Regions from separate parts of the Caproiciproducens sp. LBM24188 genome, predicted to be linked through region 1. Evidence: riboswitches for the same ligand, from Rfam matches in the RefSeq annotation. Region 1 holds a riboswitch; the other holds the start of a gene.

Region 1 (3,555 bases):
ATCTGCCATGATGGGGGACGCCCCAACGGCAAGCGTGATGTTGGCACAATCGTTGACCGTAACATAATTCGTAATGTGATAAATCAACGGCTTAGTGGCGCGGATGGATTTCAGAATATCGCCGATTTGTTTCACCAATTCCTGTTTCATTTCTTTTCACTCCTTGTTACTTAGCGTTCAGGGTGACATCCAGCCCATCCAGAATCCGGTTCATGGTGCGTACCGCACACATTTTGCCGCACATGGAACAGCTGTGCCGGTCTTCCGGGGGAACGCTTTCGTAATATGCCCTTGCTTTTTCCCCATCCAGGGAAAGCCGGAAGGTTTCCTCCCAATCGAGCTTTCTGCGGGCTTTGCTGATCTGGTAATCCGGCTTGCGGGCTCCTTTCACCCCTTTCGCAATATCCGCCGCGTGCGCCGCAATTTTGGAGGCAATAATTCCTTCCTTGACGTCCTCCAAATTCGGCAGCCGTAAATGTTCAGCCGGTGTTACATAGCAGAGAAAGTCCGCACCGTGGGCCGCCGCGATGGCCCCGCCAATGGCGGCCGTAATATGGTCGTAACCGGGCGCAATGTCCGTAACAAGCGGTCCCAGCACATAAAACGGCGCATTATGGCACAGCTTTTTTTCCAGCTTCATGTTCGCTGCAATTTCATCCATCGCCATGTGGCCTGGACCTTCCACCAGTACCTGCACGCCCCGTTCCCAAGCCCGTTTTGTCAAATTCCCGATTTCCATAAGCTCGGCGATCTGCGAAGCATCCGTGGAATCCGCAATGCTGCCCGGGCGAAGCGCATCCCCCAGGCTGATGGTCACATCGTATTCCCGCAGAATATCAAGCAACTCGTCATAATGTTCATAAAAGGGATTTTCGTTGCCCGTCATTTTCATCCACGCAAATAACAGGGAACCACCGCGCGACACAATATTCATCTGCCGCTTTTCCCGCAGGAAAACCTCCACCGCTCTGCGGTTAAGGCCGGCATGAATCGTCATAAAATCTACGCCTTCTTCGGCGTGGGAACGCACCACCTGCAAAAAATCCTGTGCGGTAATCTCTTTTAAATCTTTTTCCAGATATCCGATCGCGTCATATACCGGAACGGTGCCAATCATGGCCGGGGAGGTTTCAATGAGCTTCTGGCGGAACTCCCGTGTCTTCCCGTAGTTACTCAAATCCATAATTGCTTCTGCGCCGAACTTTTCCGCCAACCGGACCTTTTCCATCTCGGAATGGTAGTCGATACAATCGCCGGAAACACCCAGGTTAACATTGATTTTTGTCCGCAGTCCGCCGCCGATTCCATAAGGATGCAGCGATTTGTGGCGGGTATTTGCCGGGATGGCAACCTGGCCTGACGCCACAAGCGCCATCAGTTCAGGCTCTGCCAGTTCTTCCTCCTTGGCAACCTGGGCCAATTCTTTGGTTACGATGCCGCTCCGGGCAGCCTCCATCTGTGTCATATCATTCATTTTGCAGAACCTCCTTTGGTAATCCATTTCGATAAAGGTCATAAAAATGGTTGGTTGGGCCGCAGCCTTTCCCTAGGGGCAGTGAATGCCGAATTGCCGTGGTAACATAGTTCTTCGCTCTTCGGACCGCTTCCTCCAAATCAAAGCCCAAAGCAAGGTTGGAAGCGATTGCAGAGGAATAGGTACATCCTGTACCATGCGTGTTTTTGGTATCAATTCGCTCCGCGCTGAAACGGTAAAACTTTGCTCCGTCAAAGAGAATATCCACAGCATCTCCTACCGCATGGCCGCCCTTCACCAGCACATTTTTGGCTCCCAGCTCGGTAATCTTCCTTGCAGCGTGTTCCATATCGGCAGTTGAGTGGATGGATATTCCAGCTATCTTTTCCGCTTCCGGTATGTTCGGAGTAAGCAGGTCGGCAAGCGGAAGAATCTCCCGGATTAAAGTATCCATGGCATCAGGCTGCATCAGGGGGCAGCCGTTTTTTGCCACCATAACCGGGTCGATTACAACATTTTTGGGTTTGTATTCCTTGAGCTTACGCGCAACTGCCAGCATGCAGGTGGATTGCGACAACATACCGATTTTAACGGCATCTGTTCCAATGTCCTCAAAAACGGCATCAATTTGTTTTTCAATTAATTCAGGCGCAATGTCCTGCACGTCAATCACACGGAATGTATTTTCCGCGACCACAGAAACAATCACGCTCATACCGTAGACTCCGTGTGCGGCAAAGGCTTTTAGGTCGGCCTGAATGCCCGCCCCGCCGCTGCAATCGGACCCGGCAATGGATAACACTTTTTTCATGTTTCTCACCTTTCTTCCAAATAACAAAAAAGACGCTCGCTGAACCCGGCAAGCATCTTTTTCCTCTAGTTTTGCTTCCCTACACCAGTGTTAGCTGACAGGTTCTAAGGGTCAGGTTTTACCTTCTCAACTCATATGAGTCCCCCCGCAACATATTCAGTTTCATAACAAAAAAGTGCTTTCTTTGGATAAAGAAAGCACTTCCTCACGATTTGTGATAATGGATTGCTTCCCTACGCCAGTATTAACTGACAGGTTCTAAGGGTCAGGTTTTACCTTCTCAACTCACAAGAGTTCCCCCGCAACATATTCAGTTTCATAACAAAAAAGTGCTTTCTTCGGATAAAGAAAGCACTTCCTCACGATTTGTGATAATGGATTGCTTCCCTACGCCAGTGTTAACTGACAGGTTCTAAGGGTCAGGTTTTACCTTCTCAACTCACAAGAGTTCCCCCGCAAATTATTTCATTAGAAATACCGTATCATTTAATTAACATTCTGTCAATATCGAAAACCGTTTTTTTGAACAATACCATATGTCCTGGACCGGTTCATCCGGTAAAATAGAACCATGCTGGCCCGAAAGACATAAAAGGGCCAAACGTGTAATGGAAAGCTCATCCCTTACCTGCAGACCTTTTATCGGCCTACTATGCAGTTTCCTATTATAAAAGGCGCCACCGGACCTACCGGGCCTACGGGACCCACGGGTGCTACCGGTCCCACCGGGCCGACAGGACCCACAGGCGCCACCGGTCCCACTGGGCCGACAGGACCCACGGGCGCTACCGGTCCCACCGGGCCGACAGGACCCACAGGCGCCACCGGTCCCACCGGGCCGACAGGACCCACGGGCGCTACCGGTCCCACCGGGCCGACAGGACCCACAGGCGCCACCGGTCCCACCGGGCCGACAGGACCTACGGGCACGACCGGTCCCACCGGACCAACAGGACCCACAGGCGCCACCGGTCCCACCGGACCAACCGGCTCCGGAAGCATCATCCCCTTTGCATCAGGCAGTACAGTTGCACCCACAACCCTGGCTCTTGGCCTGGTTGGCCTGCCGGCACTCATTGGCTTCGGCAATTCTGCAACCGGTCTTACCGCCCTTAGTGGAACCATCGACCTAACCGGTGCAAGCGGCCAGCTGCTGAATTTCGCATTCTCTGTCCCACGTGATGGCATCATAACATCCATCTCGGCTTTTTACAGTGTGACAGAAGCACTCTCTTTAACCGGCTCCTCCATTACACTGACCGCTCAGCTT
Region 2 (3,555 bases), 600 kb from region 1:
ACGGTGCGCCACAGTTACTTTGTGAGCGCCTTATAGAGCAGCAGACCGCCCGCGCTGGCTCCGCCCAAAAGCAGAAAGAGTGCGGCGGCCTGACCGTAATTGCCGCTTTCCAGCGCATGGCCCCCGACCGAGGATGCCCAGAGGGAGGGAACGCGGGCCAGTGTAGTAATCAGCAGAAAACGGCTGAAGTTTTGGGGCAGCAGGCCAGCAGAAAATAAAAACAGGCGTTTCGGTGTGCCAGGAATCAGGAACAGCAGCCACAACAGCGCATCGCGTTTCTTTTCGCCGAGAAAAAACAGCACCTTTTCCTGTTGGGCGGAGGAAAAGAACAGATTTAAAAGCTTTCTGCCGCAGATTTTGGTAAAATAAAAAATCACCGTGGTTGATATCAGGACGGAGCAGATCGTCAGAAAAAAGCCCTGTGCCCGCCCGAACGCGTAGCCGCCCGCCGCGGCGGTCAGTTCCAGCGGGATGGGGAGAAACCCCTGCAGAATTTCCATGCCCAGAAACGAAATTTTTCCCAAAGCGCCCTGGCTGCGGATAAACCGGGCCAGTTCTTCAGAATTTGTAATCAGCATTAAAATCGGTCGGCAGAGCAGAACGGTCAGCCACAGGAACAAAGCCAGGCCCGCCGCCAGAATAGCCGTGCCCAAAATACGGTCGCGCAGGGGAGGCGGCTGGTTCTTTGCACGCGGAAAGGTTGCCCGTACGGGGAAGGTGTGTTTTCGGATCAATCTCTGAAATCCTTTATTCAGGGTCATCACCTTGATTCCCGGGTGTGCATCAGAATGCATCCCGGATGGAATGGAAAAGCGGGTTCTTCTGCATTGTATTCTGCATCCTTGCCGGATTATGAGAAAAGAATGCCTTTGTCACTCGGTTTTCGCCGCCGGTTTTTCCGCGAAAAAAGAAACAGCGCCGGCTGCTCAAGGGCAGCCGGCGCCGGGAAGGGTTCTCTGTTTATGCTTTTTTGGGGCTTCTGTGTTCCATGCGGTCCAGCACCTGAACCAGGATGACGGACACCACAGCGGTAATGATGGTTTCTACCAGCATATAGCTGCCGTTGTAAGTAAGGGAGTAGAGCCAAACCGGCGTTCCTTCCGGCGCGTAGCTGGCCCAAATGAGAATACCGGAAAGGAAGCTGCACACAAAGCGCAGCGCGCAGACGACCACAGAGCCCACCGCCACACTGACGGTGCGGGCTTTGAACGGTTTGCCGAAGAACGACGCCGTGCCGAGGACCGTAAACGCCAGCACGTAGTCCAGAAGAACGACGGCGATAAACGCCGCGATGGTGTTGGCCGGGGGTGCGTCGAACCGAAGCACCATTTGCAGCAGACTGTGCGTGAACGCAGTGGCAATGCCCCATTTCAGGCCGTGCCGGTACGAAACCAGCACCAACGGCACCATGCTGGCACAGGTAATGGAGCCGCCCTGCGGCAGTTCGAAGAGCTTAATCATGCTTAATACGGTGGACATGGCGATCATCAGCGCGCATTCCACAAGGGTCAAAGTCGTGTTCTTTTTCATGTGTGTTCCTCCAAAACATGATTTGAACCGAATAATCCCTGAAACCTATTCAAGAATCCAGCCCTTCGTTCGGTTTCCCCGCCGGCGATTGGTTCCGACGGTCAAACCGAAGGAATGGAAGCGTTTGGATGGAGTGTAAAAGCATTGCTGCATAAATGCAAAAAACGCTCTGTGAATGCACAGAGCGTCAAAAATACCGTTTCTTTCCTACGCTGGCATTATCCAGATCAGGTCGAGGGTTCGAAGCGTCCATCCGCTTCATCTCAGCCGAGTATACTCAGCACCCCTTTATACTTGTTCCGATGGGAAGCGTCGAATGAAATTAAGAACAAACGGAACCAATGCCGTCTTTCAACAATACCTCTCGTTCTGCCTCTTACGGAACTCGTATTATTCAGTTCGTTCCTATCATACAATAGGGAATTCGGTTTGTCAATTCCCTACTGGGAGGAACAGCCGGGTTCGGTTGTTTGAAAGCGGAAAGCAGTTCAAACCGGGAGTTTCGCTGCTTTGTACTGCTGCCCCGCTGCTACTGAAGCAGAAGTGCTTTCAAAGTGGGAATATCCTTTGCAAAAACGGACGCACCCTCGTGCTCCATTTCTTCCTGCGTGCCAAAACCGTACAGAACGCCGATGAACTGGGTGCCGGCTTCGCGCGCACCGGCGGCGTCAAAGCGAGTGTCGCCCACCATTACGGCCTGTTCAGCGGGAACGTGGCGGGCATTCAGCGCAGACCGGATCAGCTCATCTTTGTTGCTGCTGTGCTCGTTTTCATCCGGGGCGGAAATAAAGTCAAAGTAAGGGGTCAAATGAAAATAATCCAGCACGGGAAGGGCAATGTTTTCCGGCTTGGATGTGGCGACTGCCAGGGAGATTTTCTTTTGCTTCAGTTCTTCCAGCAGCTCTGGAATCCCGGGGTAGGGCGCGTTCTGAAATGCCCCGGTTACATTGTACGTTTCCCGGTAAAGGAGTACCGCCTGTTCGGCTTGTTCTTCCGTCAGGCCGCAGTAATTGACGAAACTGGACCACAGCGGCGGGCCAATGAATTTACGCAGGGTTTCCTGCGGCGGTACGGGAAATCCCATTTTTTTCAGTGCCAGCGCGGCGCAGCCGGTAATGCCCGGCTCAGAATTTGTTAAGGTTCCGTCCAAATCAAATAAAATCAGCGAATAGCTCATTTGGATTCCACCTGGTTTGCTTTTCTGGATTCGGCCTTGTTCAGGAAGCTTTCCTTTTTCACGCTGACGCGTTCGTGCGTGCCCTTTGCAATCAGCCCGGCTTCATCATATGCCTCCAGTGCAAAGCGGAAAAAACGTCCCTCGTTTTCCGTCAGTTCGGCGGTCACCGTCACCGTTGCCCCGAGCGGCGTGGGGTTCAGATGTTCCACTGTGATTTTGGAACCAACCGTGGTGTAAATATCTTCTAACCCTTCCTGCGCAAGCGCCGCGGCAGCTCCTTCAAACAAGGCCGCGACGGTCGGGGTGGCAAGCACGCGCAGGCTGCCGCTGCCCACGTTTACCGCTAACATGTCTTCTGTAACGGTGTATTCGCGGGTCAGCTTTGCGGATTTTATTTCTTTCATTGTCATTTCCTCCTTACACATGATATAATAATTCTTGCTGTTCTAACTGTTGAAATGGTAAAAGCGGTTAAAATTAATAAACGGTGCGGTGTGCTCCACGAAAGCCCAAAGAAATTGCGGCCGCCGAAGGCGGGAAGGCGCTGCGCGCCGCCCAGCAATTTCCGAAAGTCAAACCAGCGGCAGCGGGTTTGACTATTACACCGAGCTTGACGTGATCCAAAGAAATTGCGGCCGCCGAAGGCGGGAAGGCGCTGCGCGCCGCCCAGCAAATTCCGAAAGCCAAACCAGCGACAGCGGGTTTGACTATTACACCGAGCTTGACGTGATCCAAAGAAATTGCGGCCGCCGAAGGCGGGAAGGCGCTGCGCGCCGCCCAGCAATTTCCAAAAGTCAAATCAACCGCAGTTGATTTGACTATTATACCATAAAACCAACCCGGTTAAA

Evidence for each region. A riboswitch is a leader RNA that binds a small molecule or an ion and turns the genes downstream of it on or off. The one in region 1 is predicted to bind thiamine pyrophosphate.
Region 2: it holds a riboswitch for thiamine pyrophosphate, as region 1 does, so the genes downstream of both, thiT (energy-coupled thiamine transporter ThiT) here and thiD (bifunctional hydroxymethylpyrimidine kinase/phosphomethylpyrimidine kinase) in region 1, are expected to answer to the same signal.

Annotation. Positions count from the first base shown of each region.
Region 1 is NZ_CP196862.1:2,785,522-2,789,076, forward strand. It holds gene thiM (hydroxyethylthiazole kinase) at 1-150, opposite strand, end outside; gene thiC (phosphomethylpyrimidine synthase ThiC) at 167-1,474, opposite strand; gene thiD (bifunctional hydroxymethylpyrimidine kinase/phosphomethylpyrimidine kinase) at 1,467-2,285, opposite strand; TPP riboswitch at 2,344-2,442, opposite strand; TPP riboswitch at 2,498-2,596, opposite strand; TPP riboswitch at 2,652-2,750, opposite strand; gene ACSVDI_RS13095 (exosporium glycoprotein BclB-related protein) at 2,938-3,555, shown strand, end outside.
Region 2 is NZ_CP196862.1:389,890-393,444, forward strand. It holds gene ACSVDI_RS01780 (TVP38/TMEM64 family protein) at 15-734, opposite strand; gene thiT (energy-coupled thiamine transporter ThiT) at 961-1,530, opposite strand; TPP riboswitch at 1,718-1,828, opposite strand; gene ACSVDI_RS01790 (HAD hydrolase-like protein) at 2,060-2,707, opposite strand; gene ACSVDI_RS01795 (thioesterase family protein) at 2,704-3,111, opposite strand; gene ACSVDI_RS01800 (hypothetical protein) at 3,185-3,442, opposite strand.